2 regions of the Brenneria nigrifluens DSM 30175 genome follow, and region 1 is predicted to be linked to the other one. Evidence: predicted binding sites of a transcription regulator. Region 1 holds the regulator's gene; the other holds the start of a gene.
What was found. The regulator Fur, encoded in region 1, represses iron uptake genes when iron is present. The targets are predictions, from matches to a motif close to ATAATAATGAGAACNACTATCAA.
Positions count from the first base shown of each region.

Region 2: fes (enterochelin esterase) is a predicted target of Fur. The motif match lies at 2,900-2,922, and genes of this name have one in related genera.

Region 1 is NZ_CP034036.1:3,342,319-3,356,620, reverse strand. Features, by position in the region: gene asnB (asparagine synthase B) at 1-1,123, opposite strand, end outside; gene nagC (DNA-binding transcriptional regulator NagC) at 1,400-2,623, opposite strand; gene nagA (N-acetylglucosamine-6-phosphate deacetylase) at 2,644-3,801, opposite strand; gene nagB (glucosamine-6-phosphate deaminase) at 3,822-4,622, opposite strand; gene nagE (N-acetylglucosamine-specific PTS transporter subunit IIBC) at 4,941-6,428, shown strand; gene glnS (glutamine--tRNA ligase) at 6,607-8,265, shown strand; gene fur (ferric iron uptake transcriptional regulator) at 8,431-8,880, opposite strand; gene fldA (flavodoxin FldA) at 9,211-9,738, opposite strand; gene EH206_RS15610 (methyl-accepting chemotaxis protein) at 10,136-11,809, shown strand; gene ybfE (LexA regulated protein) at 11,869-12,150, opposite strand; gene ybfF (esterase) at 12,313-13,080, opposite strand; gene seqA (replication initiation negative regulator SeqA) at 13,301-13,831, shown strand; gene pgm (phosphoglucomutase (alpha-D-glucose-1,6-bisphosphate-dependent)) at 13,860-14,302, shown strand, end outside.
Region 2 is NZ_CP034036.1:4,228,151-4,234,085, forward strand. Features, by position in the region: gene EH206_RS19890 (isochorismate synthase) at 1-332, opposite strand, end outside; gene EH206_RS19895 (TonB-dependent siderophore receptor) at 481-2,697, opposite strand; gene fes (enterochelin esterase) at 3,025-4,383, shown strand; gene EH206_RS19905 (MbtH family protein) at 4,355-4,570, shown strand; gene EH206_RS19910 (amino acid adenylation domain-containing protein) at 4,637-5,935, shown strand, end outside.

The DNA of each region.
Region 1 (14,302 bases):
CGGTTTCCTCATGCAGCTCTTTGGCGTTCGGCGCTTTGTGGAAATAGAGATAGCCGCCAAACACTTCGTCGGAGCCTTCGCCGGACAGTACCATCTTGATGCCCATCGCCTTGATTTTACGCGACATCAGATACATCGGGGTAGAGGCGCGAATGGTCGTCACGTCGTAGGTTTCAATGTGGTAAATCACATCGCGAATCGCATCCAGCCCTTCCTGCTCCGTGAAGTGGATTTCGTGGTGCACGGTGCCCAGATGTTCGGCGACTTCCTGAGCGGCTTTCAAGTCCGGCGCGCCTTTCAGGCCGACGGCGAAAGAGTGCAGCTGCGGCCACCAGGCTTCACTGCGCTCGCCGTCTTCAACCCGGCGGGCGGCGTATTTTTTGGTGATGGCGGAGATCACCGAGGAGTCCAGACCGCCGGAGAGCAGAACGCCGTAAGGCACATCCGACATCAGGTGGCTTTTCACCGACTCTTCCAGCGCGTCGCGCAGGGCATCGGCGTCGGTTTCGTTGTCTTTTACGTTTTCGTAATCGAACCAGTCGCGATGATAGTATTCACGGATTTCTCCGTCCTTGCTCCACAGGTAGCTGCCGGCGGGGAATTCTTTAATCGTGCGGCACACCGGAACCAGCGATTTCATTTCTGAAGCCACGTAGAAGTTGCCGAATTCGTCGTATCCCATGTACAGCGGAATGATGCCCAGGTGATCGCGGCCGATCAGGTAGGCGTCTTTTTCATTGTCGTAGAGCGCGAAGGCGAACATGCCTTGCAGATCGTCCAGGAATTCCGGGCCTTTTTCCTGGTACAGCGCCAGGATGACTTCGCAGTCGGAGCCGGTCTGGAACGCGTAGCGGTCGCCATATTGCTGACGCAGCGCCTGGTGGTTATAAATTTCACCGTTAACGGCCAGAACGTGGGTACGCGCGAGGTTGTACAACGGCTGGGCGCCGGTGTTCACATCAACGATGGACAGACGCTCATGGGCCAGAATGGCTTTGTCGCCGGCATAGACACCGGACCAGTCCGGTCCGCGGTGACGCATCAGGCGTGATAATTCCAGCGCTTTTTTACGCATTTCAACAGGATCGGTCTTGAGATCAAGCACACCGAAGATAGAACACATGGATGACTCCCTAATTGTTTCAGATTAATCAGCTGCAATTTACGGACGGCAATGTCGCCGCCGTTTTTCCTGCATAATGATTACCAATGCCGTGTCAGTGACAATGATTTAGCATCAAAACGCCATAGGAATTCAATATCATCTAATAAAAAAAGCCATGCTGATGATGTTTGAATAATTTATACGGCGATTTGATGAATAATCGATAAATTCACCCGCTGGAATCGTCATGTTTTTAGTGATTCCATAACCCGTTCTTATGAGAAAAAACGTCGATCAGTGAGTTTCCAGCAAATGTTGCAACAACACGCCGTTTAACATGGCGCGTTTTACCAGCGCAAAGGCGCCGATCGCCGAGAGGTGGTTCAAAGCGGATACTTCAACGGGCAGGCTATTGCGAAAATCTTTCAGCACCTGCGCATTGATGCAGCGTTGAATGGCGGGCAGCAAGGTTTTTTCGGCGGCGGTAATTTCCCCGGCGATCACCACCTTTTGCGGATTAAACAGGTTGATGGCGATGGATATGGCTTTCCCCAGATATTGTCCCGCGTGTTCAATTACTTCGCGAGCCAGCGGATCGTCCCGATTGGCGGCTTTGCAGATGGCGGCGATGGTGCAGTTATCCGCCTCGATTTTGCTGGGGTAGCCTTGCTGCAATAAATGCCGTACGCGTTGTTCGATGGCCCCATTGGCAACGACCGTTTCCAGACAGCCGAAATTGCCGCAGTGACAGCGCTCTCCCAGCGGATCAATCTGTATATGGCCGATTTCCCCCACGTTGCCGTTCGTGCCGAGAAATATCTGTCCGTTAACCAGGATCCCGGCGCCGGTACCGCGATGGACGCGCACCAGGAGCGAATCCAGCGAGTCGTGCGTGGCGCCAAAGTAGTGTTCCGCCAGCGCCAGGCTGCGAATATCGTGGCCGACAAAACTGGCGACCTGGAAACGGCGCTGGATATTATCCACCAGCGGCCAGTTGTTGACGCCGATATGGGGCATATAACGCACGAGACCGGCATGGGGATCGACCAGACCGGGCAACGCCACGGAAATGGCGATCAGCTCGCGGATGCGCGGCCGATGGTTATCAATAAAGTGGGCGATGGCTTTAAACAGTGCGGTTTCCACGCTTTCCTGGGTTTTTTCCGGCAGGTCGTAGTGCGCCTCCCCCAGGGATTTTCCCTGCAAATCGTATAGCGCGACGGTGGCGTCATTGCGCCCGAGGCGCACGGCGATGGCATGAAACGGGCGCGTTTCGGTGACAATGGAAATGGCGCGTCTGCCGCCGGTGGAAGCCTGTTGCTCCACCTCTTTGATCAACCCGCGCTCCAGCAGCTGGCGGGTGATTTTGGTGACGCTGGCGGGGGCAAGCTGGCTCTGTTCCGCTATCTGGATGCGTGAAATCGGCCCTTGTTGATCGATCAGGCGGTACACGACCGCGCTGTTTAATTGTTTAACCAGATCAACATTCCCTATCTGCGCTTGTCCGCCAATGGTCATGAAAAGTTATCCGCGTATGGTCAATTCCTTGTCACCGCCAATTCATCGCTGCCGTTAACAAAAGTATTGAGAATGTGATAATTACGGTCGAAAACGGTCAAATTAGCGACTTTACCGCTTTCGATGCTGCCTAGCTGCCTGTCTGTGCCGATGGCGCGCGCTGGATAGAGGGTCGCCATTCTGAGCGCCTCATCCAGCGGGATCCCCGCCTGTTCCACGCAGTTGCGCACCGCTTCTATCATCGTCAGGGCCGAACCGCTGAGCACGCCGTTTTCATCCACGCACAGGCCGTCGCGGTAGTATATGGTTTTACCGGCAAAAATGAACCGGTCAATCGTCGATCCCGCCGGCGCCACGGCGTCGGTGACCAGCACCAGCTTTTCGCCTTTAATCCGCTTGCTGTTACGGATATTGGCCCAGCTAACGTGGCGGCCGTCGGCGATAATGCCGCAATAGATTTCAGGGGCGTCATAAACGGCGCCGACCAGGCCGGGTTCGCGGCCGGTGAGATAAGGCATGGCGTTGAACAGGTGGGTGGCGAAGCTAATGCCGCAGGCAAAGCCCCGTTTGGCCTGTTCCCAGGTGGCGTTGGAGTGGCCGGCGGAAACCACGATGCCGGCGTCCGCCAACTGGCGGATTATCGCCGGGGAGACTTTTTCCGGCGCCAGGGTGATTTTGCTGATGACGTCCGCGTTGGCGCACAGGAAATCCACCAGTTCCTGCGCCGGTTGACGAATAAAGTCGGCGTTGTGCGTGCCTTTTTTTATTACGTTCAGCCAGGGGCCTTCGAGGTGCAGGCCCAGCGCCTGGAAGCTGTTCTGCGCCAGATAGGCGCGCATCACTTCCACGCCGTGCTTCATAAACTCATCGCTGCAGGTGATAAGCGTAGGCAAAAAACTGGTGCAGCCCGCTTTCAGGTTGGTCTGATGCATGGTTTCCAGCGTTTGCACCGAGATGGATTCCAGCGAGTCGTTGAACTGAACCCCGCCGCAGCCGTTTAGCTGGAGATCGATAAATCCGGGGGCGAGCGACGCGCCGCCAAGGTCATGCCTTTTCAGCCCGGCGGGAAGGTCGCTAACGGGGCAAACGTTCTCTATCAGACCGTCGGCAATCACCACCGCGTGATTATCCAGCGCCTGGTGGCCGGTATAAATCCGGCCGTTTGTTAAAGCGTACATCGTCGACTCCCGACCACTGATTAAAGATTTTTCATCTGTTCCGTTTCTAACTCACGGAAATATTTAACGGTTTTGATTTTCAGCTCCATCGTCGACGGTTCGTCGCATACCATTACCGCTTTGGCGTGAAGTTGCAGGCAACTGATGGTCCACATATGGTTTACGTTTCCTTCCACCGCGGCCTGTAATGCCTGGGCCTTGTTGCGTCCGGTGACCAGGATCATTACCTCCTCGGCATCCAGCAGGGTGCCGACGCCGACGGTAAGGGCGAATTTCGGCACCAGGTTAACATCGCCGTCAAAGAAACGAGAGTTGGCGAGGCGCGTCTCTTCCGTCAGGGTTTTGATTCGAGTTCGGGAAGCTAAAGAAGAGGCGGGTTCATTGAAAGCGATATGCCCGTCATTTCCTACGCCTCCCATAAACAGGTGGATCTTGCCGTAAGACTTGATTTTCTCTTCGTAACGGCGACATTCCGCTGCGATATCTTCCGCGTTGCCATTCAACAGGTTAATGTTTTCCGAAGGAATATCAACGTGATTGAATAAATTCTGCTGCATAAAGCTGCGATAGCTTTGCGGATGTTCGGCGGGCAGGCCGACATATTCATCCATATTGAACGTCACCACATGCTTAAAACTCACCTCTCCGGCCCGGTGCATCGCCACCAGCGCTTTGTAGGCTTCCAGCGGTGAACCGCCGGTGGGGAGGCCCAGCACGAAAGGGCGGGCGGCGCTCGGGTTGAATTCGTTGATTTTCTGCACGATATAACGTGCGGCCCAGTTGCCGACTTCAGCGGGGGTAGAGAGAGGAATCAGTCTCATCAGCGGTCTCCTGATTGTTTGAGGACGATTAAATAAGTATCGCGCTAAATCGCCTTGGCGGCGCGTTTCAGCAGCGAAATAACAGTGCGTATCAGTGTAGCCTGTTTTTTTTCATCTTAAAATAAGTTGGCGATTTATGCAGGTATAAACTTTTTATATGCGATTTTTTAGTGATTGTTATCACATAATGGTAGGGTTTAATTTGTGAAGCGAAATATTTTTCTTACACTCCATGCCAAAACCACCCGTTGTGGTTTTACCCGGCTGTGAGCAGGTTTAACCGGCAGTTTTTTGTCCCACAGGGGAAGAGAGGAACATGTGAGTATTCTTGGTTATTTGCAAAAAATCGGCCGGGCGTTGATGGTGCCAGTCGCCACGCTGCCCGCCGCCGCGCTCCTGATGGGGATTGGCTACTGGATTGATCCGGTCGGCTGGGGAAGTGAAAATGCCCTGGCGGCGCTGTTTATTAAATCGGGCGCGGCCATTATCGAAAATATGGCGGCGCTGTTTGCCGTCGGCGTGGCTTACGGTATGTCGAAGGATAAAGATGGCGCCGCGGCCTTGACCGGTTTCGTCGGATACCTTGTGCTGACCACGCTCGGTTCGCCGGAAGCGGTGTCGATGATCCAGAAAATTCCGCTGGAACAGGTGCCCGCCGCGTTCGGCAATATTAAAAACCAGTTTATCGGTATTCTGGTCGGGGTGATTTCCGCGGAGCTGTATAACCGCTTTAGTCAGGTGGAACTGCCAAAAGCGCTGTCATTCTTTAGCGGACGGCGCCTGGTGCCGATCCTCACCTCATTCCTGATGATTCTGGTCGCCTTTATCCTGATGTATGCGTGGCCGGTCATTTATAACGCGCTGGTCGCTTTTGGCGAGTATATTCAGCAGTTGGGCGCGACCGGCGCCGGTATTTACGCCTTTTTCAATCGCCTGTTGATCCCCGTCGGTCTGCACCATGCGCTGAACTCGGTGTTCTGGTTTGATGTGGCCGGAATTAACGACATCCCGAATTTCCTGGCCGGACAACAGTCCATCGACGCGGGGAAAGCGGTCGCCGGCATTACCGGACGTTATCAGGCCGGGTTCTTCCCGATTATGATGTTCGGCCTGCCGGGGGCGGCGCTGGCTATTTATCACTGCTCGCGCCCGGAGAATAAAAGCAAGGTGGCGGGGATTATGCTTGCCGCGGCATTCGCCGCATTCTTTACCGGCATCACCGAGCCGCTGGAGTTCTCCTTTATGTTTGTGGCGCCGGTGCTGTATGTTCTGCACGCGCTGCTCACCGGGATCTCGGTGTTTATTGCGGCCAGCATGCATTGGATCGCCGGTTTCGGTTTTAGCGCCGGACTGGTTGATATGGTGCTGTCGTCCCGCAACCCGCTGGCGACGCAGTGGTATATGTTGATACCGCAGGGGTTGGCGTTCTTCGTTATTTACTATCTGGCGTTCCGTTTCACCATCCTGCGCTTCAATCTGCTGACGCCGGGACGCGAACTGTCGGTAAGCGGCAGTGAAGCGGACGGCTATGATGTAAACGCCTCGGCGGCGGCGTCGGGCGATATGACCACGCTGGCCCGCGGCTATTTACAGGCCGTCGGCGGTAAAGACAATCTGCTGGCCATTGATTCCTGCATCACCCGCTTGCGTTTGAACGTGGCGGATTCCAGCCTGGTGGATGAAGCCTTGGCCAAGCGGCTGGGCGCGGCGGGCGTTATCCGGCTGAATAAGCAGAATGTGCAGATTGTGGTCGGCACCCAGGCGGAGTCCATCGCGTCCGCGCTGAAAAAAGTCAGCGAAGCGTAGCGTAAAGCGCCATCTTACTGTGTGAACCATGGTAAATAGATGAAATCGCGGGGCGAGATTGCTATCTCGCTCCGTTTTTTTTCCTCACCGGGAATTTAATCAAACTAACGGTTGTTTCCCGGCTTGGCTTGTTGGATCATTAGCGGTTATATGTCGTTTAAGCATTGAGGAACCAAGCATGAGTGAGGCTGAAGCCCGCCCAACAAACTTTATCCGCCAGATTATTGATGAAGATCTGGCGTCCGGTAAGCATGACCGTATTCAGACGCGCTTCCCGCCGGAGCCTAACGGCTATCTGCATATCGGGCATGCGAAATCTATCTGTCTCAACTTCGGTATCGCCCAGGACTATAACGGGCAATGCAACCTGCGTTTTGACGATACCAATCCGGTAAAAGAAGATATTGAATACGTTGAGTCGATCAAACGCGACGTTAACTGGCTGGGTTTCTCATGGAGCGGCGATGTGCGTTATTCCTCCGATTATTTCGATCAGCTGCATCAGTATGCGGTGGAGCTGATCGGTAAGGGATTGGCGTACGTGGACGAGCTGACGCCGGAGCAGATCCGCGAATACCGTGGTTCGCTGACGTCGCCGGGCAAAAATAGTCCCTACCGCGATCGCAGCGTGCAGGAAAACCTGGAGCTGTTCGAAAAAATGCGTAACGGCGGCTTTGCCGAGGGAACCGCCTGTTTGCGCGCCAAGATTGATATGGCGTCGTCGTTTATCGTGATGCGCGATCCGGTGCTGTATCGGATCAAGTTTGCCGAACACCACCAGACCGGCAACAAGTGGTGCATCTATCCGATGTATGATTTTACCCACTGTATTTCCGATGCGTTGGAAGGGGTGACGCACTCGCTATGTACACTGGAATTCCAGGATAACCGCCGCCTGTATGACTGGGTGCTGGATAACATCACCATACCTTGCCATCCGCGGCAGTATGAATTTTCCCGCCTTAATCTTGAATACGCCATCATGTCCAAGCGCAAGCTGAACCAGCTGGTAACGGAAAAGATTGTTGAAGGGTGGGACGATCCGCGTATGCCGACCATTTCCGGTTTGCGTCGCCGTGGCTACAGCGCCGCGTCTATCCGCGAGTTTTGTTACCGTATCGGCGTCACCAAGCAGGATAATAACGTTGAAATGGCGGCGCTGGAGTCCTGTATCCGCGACGACCTTAACGCCAATGCGCCGCGCGCCATGGCGGTGCTGGATCCGGTGAAGGTGGTGATTGAAAACCTTCCTGCGGGACATGAAGAGCTGGTTACCATGCCAAACCATCCGAATAAGCCGGAAATGGGCTCCCGCCAGGTGGCCTTCAGCCGCGAAGTGTATATCGATCGCGCGGATTTTCGTGAAGAGGCCAATAAGCAATATAAGCGTCTGGTGCTGGGCAAGGAAGTTCGCCTGCGCAATGCCTATGTTGTCAAAGCGGAGCGCATTGATAAAGACGAGCAGGGGGTTATCACCGCCATCTATTGCAGCTACGATCCGGACACTTTGAGTAAGGATCCGGCCGATGGACGCAAGGTCAAAGGGGTTATTCACTGGGTGTCGGTGGCGCATGGCCTGCCGGCGGAATTCCGGCTGTACGATAGGTTGTTCAGCGTGGCCAACCCCGGGGCGGCGGATGATTTCCTGTCAACCATCAATCCCGAATCGCTGCAAGTGACCCATGGCTTTGTTGAGGCAAGCCTGGCGCAGGCGGAAGCGGAAAAAGCGTACCAGTTTGAGCGGGAAGGCTATTTCTGTGCCGACCGGGTTTATTCCAGTCCGCAGCATCTGGTATTTAACCGTACGGTGGGTCTGCGGGATACCTGGGTGGGATAACCGCAGGGTTGTCTACAGGATAAAAAAATAAAACCGCCGAGGCGGTTTTATTTTGTTAAAAATCGCCCCGGCGATTTATTATGACGGGCTATCCTGCCCGTCACCCTATGGGCCGTCGCGAACGACGTTGAAAATCGCTCCCGGCGATTTTTTTATGCGGTTGATTTATCTTTTTTCATCGTGCAGGGTTTCGTCTTCACGGCAATCCCCTTCACTGCAATGGCCATACAGATACAAACTGTGGTTGGTCAGTTTAATGCTGTGTCTTTCCGCGATTTCACGTTGCCGCGCTTCGATATACTCATCACGGAATTCAATCACTCTGCCACAATCCAGGCAAATCAGATGGTCATGATGATGTTGCTGGGTCAGTTCGAAAACCGATTTTCCGCCTTCAAAATTATGGCGGGTAACGATACCAGCATCATCAAACTGATTCAGTACGCGGTAGACGGTCGCTAAACCGATCTCTTCGCCCATATCAATCAGTTTCTTATATAAATCTTCCGCACTGACGTGGTGACACTCCGGATCCTGCAGTACTTCCAGAATTTTCAGTCTCGGAAGAGTGACTTTCAGGCCGGCCTTCTTTAATGCGATATTATTGTCAGTCATGCGGGTTTAGTCCTGTTGCTTACTTAATCAATGGGGGCTATCTAGCCTATGGCATCGGTCGGCTCAAAAAATATAATAGCGTCTCAATTATAGAACCGTGCATTCAAAATGGAAACCATGCAATGTTAACAAGGTTATTCCCACGCACAATACAGAGGTAGCACGCAATGCATTGTTGGCAAATGAGGAAAACGATGGAGAACATACAAAACCGATAGGGGTATTGTACAGATTTGTGGCCGGAAGTTAAAAAAATGTATCAATCTTAATGAAAGGTTTTTTCTATTGATTTGGCTCTGACGGGGGAGTTGTCAGAGCCAAAACGTGGTTTTAAGCCGTCAGTTCTGGCAAATTCAGCTCGTCTCCGATCTGTTTCACCCAGGCGGTAACGCGCTCGGCGGTCAGTTCAGGCTGGCGATCTTCGTCGATAGCCAGACCGATGAAATGTTTGTCATCCGCCAGACCTCTGGACGCTTCAAAGTAATAGCCTTCCGTCGGCCAGTGTCCGATGATGGTCGCGCCGTGCGGTTCGATGATATCGCGGATGGTTCCCATGGCATCACAGAAATATTCCGCATAATCCTCCTGATCGCCGCAGCCAAACAGAGCGACCAGTTTGCCGCTAAAGTCGATCTCTTCCAGCGTAGGGAAAAAGTCATCCCAGTCGCATTGGGCTTCACCGTAATACCAGGTGGGGATACCCAGCAATAGAATATCGAAAGCTTCAAGGTCTTCTTTACTGCTTTTGGCGATGTCATGAACTTCAGCAACGTCGGTTCCCAGCTGCTGTTGGATCGTCTTGGCAATGTTTTCGGTATTGCCGGTATCACTGCCAAAGAAAATTCCTATCAGTGCCATGAATTAAATAACCTCTTGATTCTTAATGGTATGGTGCCGTTTTTTACCCGCTTATCGACTAATAATAACAGACACAACCGGCATGAGAAACTCGTATCGGTAAGGAGAAGTAAATTGTGGCGGGTATTTTTTAACTGAAATTCCGGGGGACAAGAAATTTGTATTTATAAAAGGTTATGAAATTGTTCACAGAATAGAAAACAAACTCTGGCGAAAGCCGTGATAGGGGTAAATGTTCTCTGAGTTTTGTCGATTAATTAAGTGATTTTATTTGTTAAATATTACGGGACATCAACGCCAGGGAGTGGCCACATATCCCGGCGGCTTGAATTTTGTACTTCAACGCTGATTAACCATCAAAACATCTTTTTTATGCGCGTTAGGTCTGGAGTGAACCATGAAACTTTTAAAGAACATTGCCATCAGAACGGCCATGTTGTGGGTACTTGGCATTTTCTGCGTGTTATGGGGCGGCGTGTCGCTATATACCATGTTTTCCTTCAAGGAGATGACGGCGACGTCCAAGACCAGCAGTCTGCTGGTGCAAAACATGAATTATGTTAATCAGGGCAACGATCAGTATTTCCGGATGGTCACGCGCCTGGCCCGCGCCGTGGATGCGCGCCGCAATGGCGATAATGAAACGGCGGATAAAGAACAGGCGTCGGCGCTGAATGCGCTCAATACGTTAAAAGCGGATTTGGTATCATTCTATGGCATCGACCATGCAGGGCTGGACGATGCGCTGGTTCAGGCGGTCAGCCGCGACTGGCATAATTTGATTGTTCAGGGCGTTGAGCTTTCATATCAAAAAGCGGCGGCGAACGAGTTTGATGAATACCAGGAGCAGGCTAAAAATGTGGTCCCGCCGTTGAGTCGTCAGTTCGGGGCTTCAATGAGCGCTTTCAATAAGGCTGGCTCGGAGAAATTTGCCGCGGCCGGCGTACGTTTTGAACAGATCACCACCATCGGTCAAAATATTCTGCTGACGGGGTTGATTATCGGACTGCTGCTGCTGTTCTTTACCGATCGCTATCTGGTGACATGCCTGGTGCGGCCGTTAAATGATTTGCGCGATCACTTCGGCGTGATTGCCTCCGGCCAGTTGGGAAAGCCCATCAAGGATTTTGGCCGTAACTGCGTCGGCAGGTTATTCCCGCTGTTGCGTGAAATGCAAACCAGCCTGGCGAACACGGTCAGCACCATCAGAAACAGTACCGACTCGATTTATCAGGGGGCGTCGGAAATCGCCGCGGGAAACAACGATCTGTCGTCACGTACCGAACAGCAGGCTTCGGCGCTGGAAGAGACGGCCGCCAGCATGGAACAGCTGACCGCCACCGTAAAACAGAACGCGGAAAATGCCAACCATGCCAGTCAGTTGGCCTTGCAGGCGTCCACCACGGCGAAGAAAGGGGGCGATATCGTAGAGAACGTGGTGAAAACCATGGCGGAAATCTCCGGCAGTTCGCGCAAGATCGCCGAAATTACCACGGTGATTAACGGTATTGCGTTCCAGACCAATATTCTGGCGCTGAACGCCGCCGTGGAAGCCGCGCGCGCCGGGGAACAGGGGCGCGGCTTCGCCGTTGTCGCCGGCGAGGTGCGTAGCCTGGCGCAGCGCAGCGCCCAGGCGGCCAAGGAAATAGAAGGATTGATTTCCGAATCCGTCAGATGTGTGGATACCGGTTCGAATCTGGTTGAGGATGCCGGCAACACCATGCACGACATTGTTCGCGCGGTGACGAATGTTACCAATATCATGGGTGAGATTGCCTCGGCATCGGAAGAGCAAAGCAAAGGGATAGCCCAGGTCGGGCAGGCGGTGGCGGAAATGGACAGCGTGACTCAGCAGAATGCGGCGTTGGTGGAGCAGGCTTCGGCCGCCGCGCTGTCGCTGGAAGAGCAGGCGGCGCTGCTGAACCAGACCGTTTCGCTATTCCATCTCTCCGAACAGCAGAATCTGCAACCGCGGTCCGCGGCGAAGTCTGCGCCGGCGCCCAAAGCCGTAGCGGCCGCGCCGGCCGCAAAAGCGTTGCCGCCCAGCCAGGATAACTGGGAAAAATTCTAAGTCCGGTTTTTTTATCGGCGTCAGGGATGACGCCGCTCAAGCCATAAGAGATCGTTATCTCAGGACGTTTGTTCGGCCAACTGCGCCAACAGCATCTGCTCGATAAGTTCGCTGCGGCTGATGTTCCGTTGTTCAGCCAGGCTGTTCAGGATATCGACCGCCTCGCCGTTGATTTTTAATTCGACCCGCCGCAACCCGCGTACCTTGTCGCGCCGCAGTTGATTACGCTTATTGATTCTTAGCTGTTCATCACGTGACAGCGGATTGGTCTTCGGGCGGCCGGGGCGACGCTCATCTGCGAACAGATCCAGCGTGGTGCGATCCGTTTGTTCTTTTGCCATAGGTAATGATACTGCAAGGTCTTCGGACCAAAACGCCCGCCGACGCGCGCATTTTGATGATGTGGTTACAATGCTTGTGGCTGAATCAGCCGTCCCTCTACTGCGGGCGCCATCATACCCCAGCCGTGCTGGCGGCGACAACGGTTAATCCGGGCATCCTGGCTATCCGGCGGCGAGAAAACGATGAATGGCGCGCAATACCGCCTCGGGTTTCTCCGCATGGACCCAGTGACCTGCGTCGCTTATCACATAGGCGCGGGCCGCGGGGAACTGGCGCAGCAGGGCGTCGCGATGAACGTCATCCAGATAGGGCGAGTTTGCGCCGCGAATAAACAGAATCGGCTCCGGCCAGGCGGGAACCTCCTGCCAGCCGACGATATTTTCGTATTGATCCCACAGCACCGGCACGTTAAAGCGCCATTCGCCCTGTTGGAATGATTTCAGCAGAAACTGAATCACCCCTTCTTCTTTAATAAACCGGCGCATCAGTTCGGCGGCGGCGGAACGCGATGCGGCGCCCGCCTCGGTGACGGCGTTGAGGGCGGCGAAAACGGCGTCGTGGCGGCGCGTCTGATAATCCATCGGGGCGATATCAATGGCCACCAGCTTTTCCAGCCGTTGCGGGATAAGGGCGCTGAGCGCCATGGCGACTTTGCCGCCCATCGAATGGCCGATAACAATCGCCCGCTCAATCTGCTGTTGGTCCATCAGCTCCGCCACGTCCTGCGCCATCGCCGGGTAGGTCATCTGCGGCGAACGCGGCGACAGGCCGTGATTGCGTAAATCCAGCTGCAGCACGTCGTGCTGATTTTGCAAATCTCGGCCCAGCACGCCAAGATTATCCAGATTGCCAAACAGGCCGTGTATCAGGATAACGGGCAGCCTGTCACTGGGATGAAGCGCATTTTTCCGGCGGTAATTCAATTTCATAATGAAGTTCATTCAGTAGAGATAGGCGCTTAGGGTATCATGACTTTACGACGTTATGTTGCCGGGGAAGAAGCAACTATGACCACTTTAACAGCAACAGGGGCGGCAAGGCATAATCCGAGTTTTTGCGTTGTCGTCGTTCTACCGCTGTTCGAGTGCGCCGGATAGCTTGTATACTTCTTGACGATTGATTTGAGTAAAAAAACAGTACTGGATAAAGATGAAAACTATTGAGGTCGACGAAGAGCTTTATCGTTATATCGCCAGCCATACGCAGCATATTGGTGAAAGCGCATCGGATATTTTACGCCGCATGCTGAAGTTTACCGCCGGTCAGTCCAGGGCGACGCAGTCGGAGGAGGGCGCGCGCAACGCGCAGCCGGCCGCGTCCCCGCGTCCGGGCGATCGGGTTCGGGCGGTGCGCGAGCTGCTGTTGTCGGATGAATACGCCGAACAGAACAAGGCGATCAACCGTTTTATGCTGGTATTGTCTACGCTGTATCTGTTATCGCCGCCGGAATTTGCGCAGGCGACGGAATCGCTTCATGGCCGTACGCGGGTTTATTTCGCCGGCGACCAGCAAACCCTGCTGCAGAATGGCACGCATACCAAACCCAAACATATTCCGGGTACGCCATACTGGGTTATCACCAATACCAACACCGACCGTAAACGCAGCATGATCGAACACATTATGCTGACGATGCAGTTCCCGGCGGAACTGACAGAGAAAGTTTGCGGAACCATCTAATCAATGACAGCGTCAGGGAGAAACGCCAATGGCTAATCACCCAAGAGCCGGACAGCCTACCCGGCAAAGCGATTTAATCAATGTGGCTCAGTTGACGTCACAATATTATGTTCTGCGTCCGGAAGTCGGAAATGCGGCGCATGCGGTGAAGTTTGGCACCTCAGGCCACCGCGGCAGCGCGGGGCGGCATAGTTTCAACGAAGCGCATATTCTGTCGATAGCGCAGGCCATTGCGGAAGAACGCAAAAAGCAGGGCGTCAGCGGCCCGTGCTATGTCGGCAAAGATACCCATGCGCTGTCCGAACCGGCTTTTATTTCGGTGCTGGAAGTGCTGGCGGCCAACGGCGTGGAGGTTATCGTCCAGCAGGACAATGGCTTTACCCCGACGCCCGCCGTCTCCAACGCCATTCTGGTGCATAACCGTCAGGGCGGCGCGCTGGCGGACGGCATTGTGATTACGCCGTCGCACAA
Region 2 (5,935 bases), 880 kb from region 1:
GGTTCTTCTTTCAACGCAATATCCGCCAGGGCATCACGCGAAAACCAGCGGCTGTCTTGGGGAACAAACAGGCTGGCGGGTTTTCTTTTGTCAAACGGGATAGCCCCGACGATCAGCGGGTTGGCTATTCCATCGCGCTGCGCCCGGGCGAAAAGCTGACGCAATTGCTGCTGAAAATGGCCGTCAAGCGCCGCGCCACTATCCACCGGACAGTCCAGCGCCGCATAACACCCGCGCGCATGCAGGCTTTTACCCGGCGACAGAAAAAGAAAATCGTCGTTCTGCAGTTCGCTGACATCCAGATGTGGAGGTGTGGCAGATAGCGTAGACAAGATATATTCCTTATGTTCGTTGAATAATAACCGGTTGATGGGATTATTATTTCTGTTAACAAGGGGATTGCGTTAATGAATACGTTCTTTGGCTGACGTTAACGGATACCGGGCGACAACGTCCGCCGCCCGGTGTGCTTGCCAGGAATCACCAGCTATAGCTGACGCTGGCGATAATGCTACGGCCTACGCCATAGAAGCAGGCCGTAGCGCCGCTACATGACGCCACATAATGTTTGTCGCTCAGATTATTGACGTTAAGCTGCACCTCCGCCCCTTTCAACCTGGACGACGCTGCGCCCAGATCGTAACGCGCCATGGCGTCATACAGGGTATAGGCTGGCACAGTGAAATTCTCCGCATTATCGCCGTAGCTGGTGCCGATATAGCGCACCCCGGTGCCGACGGTAATCCCCTTCAGCGCGCCGCTCAGGAAACTGTAACTGCCCCAGGCGGATGCGCTATGCTTCGGAATGGCTGCTGGTGTCTTGCCCGCAGGATTGTTGTTACTGACACTTTCTTTCGTTTCGGCATCGGTATAGCTATAGGCCACCATCAGACTGATTTCCGGCGTCAATTGAGAACGGATTTCGGTTTCCAGTCCTTTGGAACGTACTTTACCAATCTGCTCGTTGTACTGAGTCACACTGTTATAAGAAGTAATATTTTCCTGGGTAATATCAAACAGCGAAAGGGTTAATAGCGTGTTGCTGTCTTTGGGTTGAAATTTCACCCCGACTTCCTTCTGTTCGCCGGTAGTGGGCTTAAAGGGATCGGAACCCGGTGCACCGGAACTCAGGTTTGGTTCGAACGATGTACTGTAGCTGATATAGGGAGAAATACCGTTATCAAAGGCGTATAGCAGACCGGTACGGCCGGTGAATTTGCTATCGTTTTGCTGCTCGGTAGTGTTGTTGGTACGGTCCAGCGTGCGCACCTCGCTCCAGTCATGGCGGCCGGACAGGAGCAGATTCCAGTTATTCCACTCCAGTTGATCCTGCAAGTAGACGCCCACCTGATCGAGCTTTTTCTTGGTACTATCAAATAACGGCAACTCGCCAATCGTAATGCCGTAAACCGGGTTGGCCCAGTCAAATGAACACTTGTCGCAAGAGAGCCGCCAATATTTATAATCGCGGTTTTGCCACTTATAATCCAGACCTCCGATGGCGCTGTGCTTGATCTGTCCAGTATAGAACTGTGCTTTCAACTGGTTATCCAGCCCAAGCTCATCAACCTTGGTTTGCTCTTTTGCAGGACGGCGCCCCAAAATGGTATCGGTATATGTCTCGCTGCCCGTGGTATAAACCAGATATCTATAGGTTTCATCCAACCGCGAGTAACGCACATTCTGCTGGAACGAAAATACATCGTTAATGGTGTGATCGAAAATATAGCCAATTGCCGTCTGTTCCCGTTTCGACTGATTATAGCTCGGTTCGCTAACGTTCATATCGTAAGGAATATAACCAGCAACGCTCTCCTTAACGGTACCGTATATTGGCAGGAAATTACGGTATCCGGCTTTCGGGTCGTTCTGATAGCTGGTCAGCAGGGTAAAACTGGTATCGGCATTAGGTAGCCAGGTCAGCGCCGGGGCGATGGCAACACGTTCCCGTTTAGAATCCTTGATGAATTCATGTTTAGTACTGGCAATTCCATTCAGACGGTAGAGCAGAGATTGATCGTCATTCAGCGCGCCGCCGAAATCAAATGCCGCCTCCGCCAGATGCTGATTACCGCCGCTAAACTTCACCTTGCGGATATCCTGCGCCGTCGGGCGCTTGCTGGTCATGCTGACCAATCCGCCGGGGTTGACCTGACCGTACAGCACCGAAGCCGGACCATGCACCAGTTCCACCCGCTCCAGCAGCCAGGGATCAAAAGTTCCTAACGCAGCACCCTGCCCGCTCAGTCCGTAGCTTAAGCCGTCCAGAAATTTAGGTGCAAAGCGAAAGCCGCGCACCACCACCTCATCATTGCGATTGGACGAACCACGGTAGTTGGTAAAGGCGCCGCTGGAATAACTCAACGCGTCCGATACCGAGGAAACCGCCTGGGCGTCCATCTGGTCGCGCGTGACGACGCTAATGGTTTGCGGGGTTTTGATTAATGGCGTGCTGGTTTTCGTCCCGGCGGCGCTTGCTTTGGCGACGATGCCTTTCAACGGCGCGGTAACGCTTTCCGCATTATCGCCTGCCGTAACGACGATGGTGTCATTACCGCCGGTTGTTGCAGCGTCAGTCGTGGCGGCATGGACCAGCGGCGATATCAGCAAAGTAGAAACAATAGCCAGCGGTATACGGTGATTATCAACACGGAAATTAATGAGACATGCTAACGGTTTCTTGGTCGTTTTAAACATAGATTCATCCCTTCAAAAAACAGCCTTGTCGTAAGTTCACTCAAGATGATTTGAGCTTCTTAAACCACCGCAAAGGCCGGAGCACACCTTATCCCCACTAAGTAACAACCGGTTTTCGCGTGGAATATTATGATTTAAAACAATCATATAAATAGCTCTTAATGTTCTCTCAGCGGGAAGAGAGATCGACATATTATTGCAAATGTAAATGAATCTCAATATTATTCGCGTTAACGTCAGAAATTGTAAAGCAACCGCGTCACCTTATCGCTTATGTCATGAAAAGGTAAGGAACGTAAACGTAACGAAAATCTCCGAGAGGTTTTAATGCTTAAAAAACAACCACCTGGAACTGCCACTGCGTTTCTCTCATCCGCGTCGGCAGGGGACTATCTCTGGTGGCGGCAGATAGCCGGAATCGGCACACCCTTAGTGGAAATCTGGAATGAAAAACAGGTTTGCATAACTTTTTTCTGGCGCGACCCGGCTGGTGACGAACATCGTTCCGCCATTCAGCAGGTTTATATTGATATCAATGGCGTTACCGATCATCACAGCGTTACGCCGCAAAGCATGCAACGTTTGTCCGGCACCGACGTCTGGCACTGGTCGCTGACTATCGAAGCGCAATGGCGCGGCAGCTACAACCTAATCCCCGTCACCCGCGAACAGCTACCGCCAGAATTTTATGGCGATGAGGAACAGCGCAGCCGGCAACAGCGTGAATGGTGGTGCTCGCTGTTTGCTTATGCCATTGCCGATCCCCTGAATCCGTTGAAACCTTACAGCGCCCATTGGGGAAACGTCCTTTCCCCCGCTCATATGCCCGCTGCGCCTGCTCAGCAGGCATGGCGACAGTGGGACAGCGGCGCGGCTCCGCAACCGGATCCCCGGCGGCTGCGACTTTTCCCGTGGCAAAGCGAACGACTGGGGAATCAACGGCGCATCTGGCTGTATACCACAGGCTTCAGCGAGACAGAGACGTCACGTCCGCTGGTGATCGTGCTGGATGGTCAGAAATGGGCGCAACAGCTTCCGCTGTTTTCCGCGCTGGATGCAGAAACGGCCGCTGGACGCCTGCCAGCGGCGGTGTGGTTATTCGTTGACGTGATCGACATGCAATACCGCGAGCGGGAACTGACCTGCAATGCGGATTTCTGGTTGGCGGTACAGGAGGAACTGCTGCCGCTGGCGGCACGGTATGCCGCCTTTAGCGACGATCCCGATCGCACCGTGGTATCGGGACAGAGCTACGGCGGGTTGTCCGCACTTTACGCCGGCCTGTTCTGGCCGCAACGCTTTGGCCGGGTACTTACCCAGTCGGGCTCTTTCTGGTGGCCGAATATAAAAAGCCTTACGCCCGCAGCCCGCCGTCCGGAGCATGACGTTGGCTGGCTGATCAAGCAGGTTAGGCAAGGCGCCGGCAGCCAATCGCCGCTGACCGTCTTTCAGGAAGCAGGGAAGCGTGAAGACGATATCAACATGGTAAATCAACAAATGTATCAGGCGCTGATTGCCGCCGGCCACCAGGTGAACTATCGGGTGTATGACGGCGGGCACGACTCGCTGTGCTGGCGAGGCGGATTAATTGACGGATGCCGCTGGCTATTGTCCGGCGGCATCACACCAACAGACCATGAATTGACAGGTGAACGCGATGAGTCAGGAACAGTTGAACCCTTTTGATGACGACAGCCTTACATTTTTTGTGCTGATCAACGAGCAGCAGCAGTACAGCTTATGGCCGGCGTTTGCCGTGCTGCCGGCAGGCTGGGAGAGCGTATACGGGCCGCACTCCCGCGCGGCATGTATTGAATATACTGAAAAACACTGGCTCGATATGCGCCCCGCCAGTCTGCGCGCCGCATCTTAAGCACAATGCCAAATGCAGTAACCCGCCGGGTGCTGCCTTTCCCATTTGCCAAGCAAGGAAAACACCGTGTCAGAAACAGGATTAGCGCCTGAGATACAGGCGGATTTTCAGGAACTGCCCCTGGTGGCGGCCCAACCCGGTATCTGGTTCGCCGAGCAGATAGCCGCCCAGCGTAATGCTTTTACCGTCGCCCACGTTATTGAACTGTGCGGCCCGGTGGATAGGGATTGTCTGGACGCGGCAATACGTCAGGGACTGTCTGAAGCCGATACGGTACATGCCCGCTTCTGCCTGAGTGAATCGGATACGCCGGTTCAGCGACTTCCCCGCCGCGTGCAGGCGCCGCAGGTCAATGCGCCGGAATGGCTGGACGTCAGCGAGGAAGGCGAAAACGCCGCCCATGCGTTAATACAGGACGATCTGGCAAGCGATCTGCCCGCCGATGGCGCGCGCCCGCTTTACCGCCAGGTGCTCATGCGGGTATCCGCACAGCCGGAGCGCTGGTTCTGGTATCAGCGTTTCCATCATCTGATGCTGGACGGTTTCAGTTTTGATGCGCTGACCCGACGCATCGTGGATATTTACAATGCCCGGCGTAACGGCCAATCCCCCGGCGATACGCCCTTTACCCCGTTCAGCCAGGTGGTGGACGAATATCAGGCATGGCAGTCTTCCGCATCCTGTCGGCGGGCGGCGGCATTCTGGCAAGAACATGCCCGCGATTTACCGGCCCCGGTTTCACTGGCCGGCGAAGTCTGTAGCCCGGTGCCGCAGGGCGCGCGAACGCTGCACCACAGGTTGAACCTGGCCGTGTCGCCGTTTGAGGCGCTTAACGCGGATGAGGATTTAGCGCGGGCCGAACCGGCGGAAATCGTTATGGCGGCGCTGTATATCTATCTGTATCGCATGAGCGGTTCGCCGCGCCTGTCCGTAGGATTCCCTTTTATGCGCCGTATGGGCTCGGCGGCGCTGTGCGCGATCGGCCCGGTGGTGAACGTACTGCCGCTCCAGTTAACGCTGCGCCCGGACATAACGCTGGCCGAGGTGACCCAGGCGTTGCTTGACGAAATCAAGACCGTGCGCCGCCATCAGCGTTACGAAGCGGAGCAGCTGCGCCGCGATCTCGGCCGGGTGGGCAGCAGCGAAGGGCTGTACGGACCGGTCATCAACTTTAAAGTGTATAACGCGGCGCTAAAGCTGGACGGCACCACGGCAATTACCCATACGCTGGCGATGGGGCCGGTGGACGATCTGGAGTTTGAGCTGGGCATTGGTGATGGCAAGCTGCATCTGACGCTGGCGGCAAACCCCGGCCGTTATAATGCGCAAACCCTGCAATGGCACGCGGAACGCATTGCTTACCTG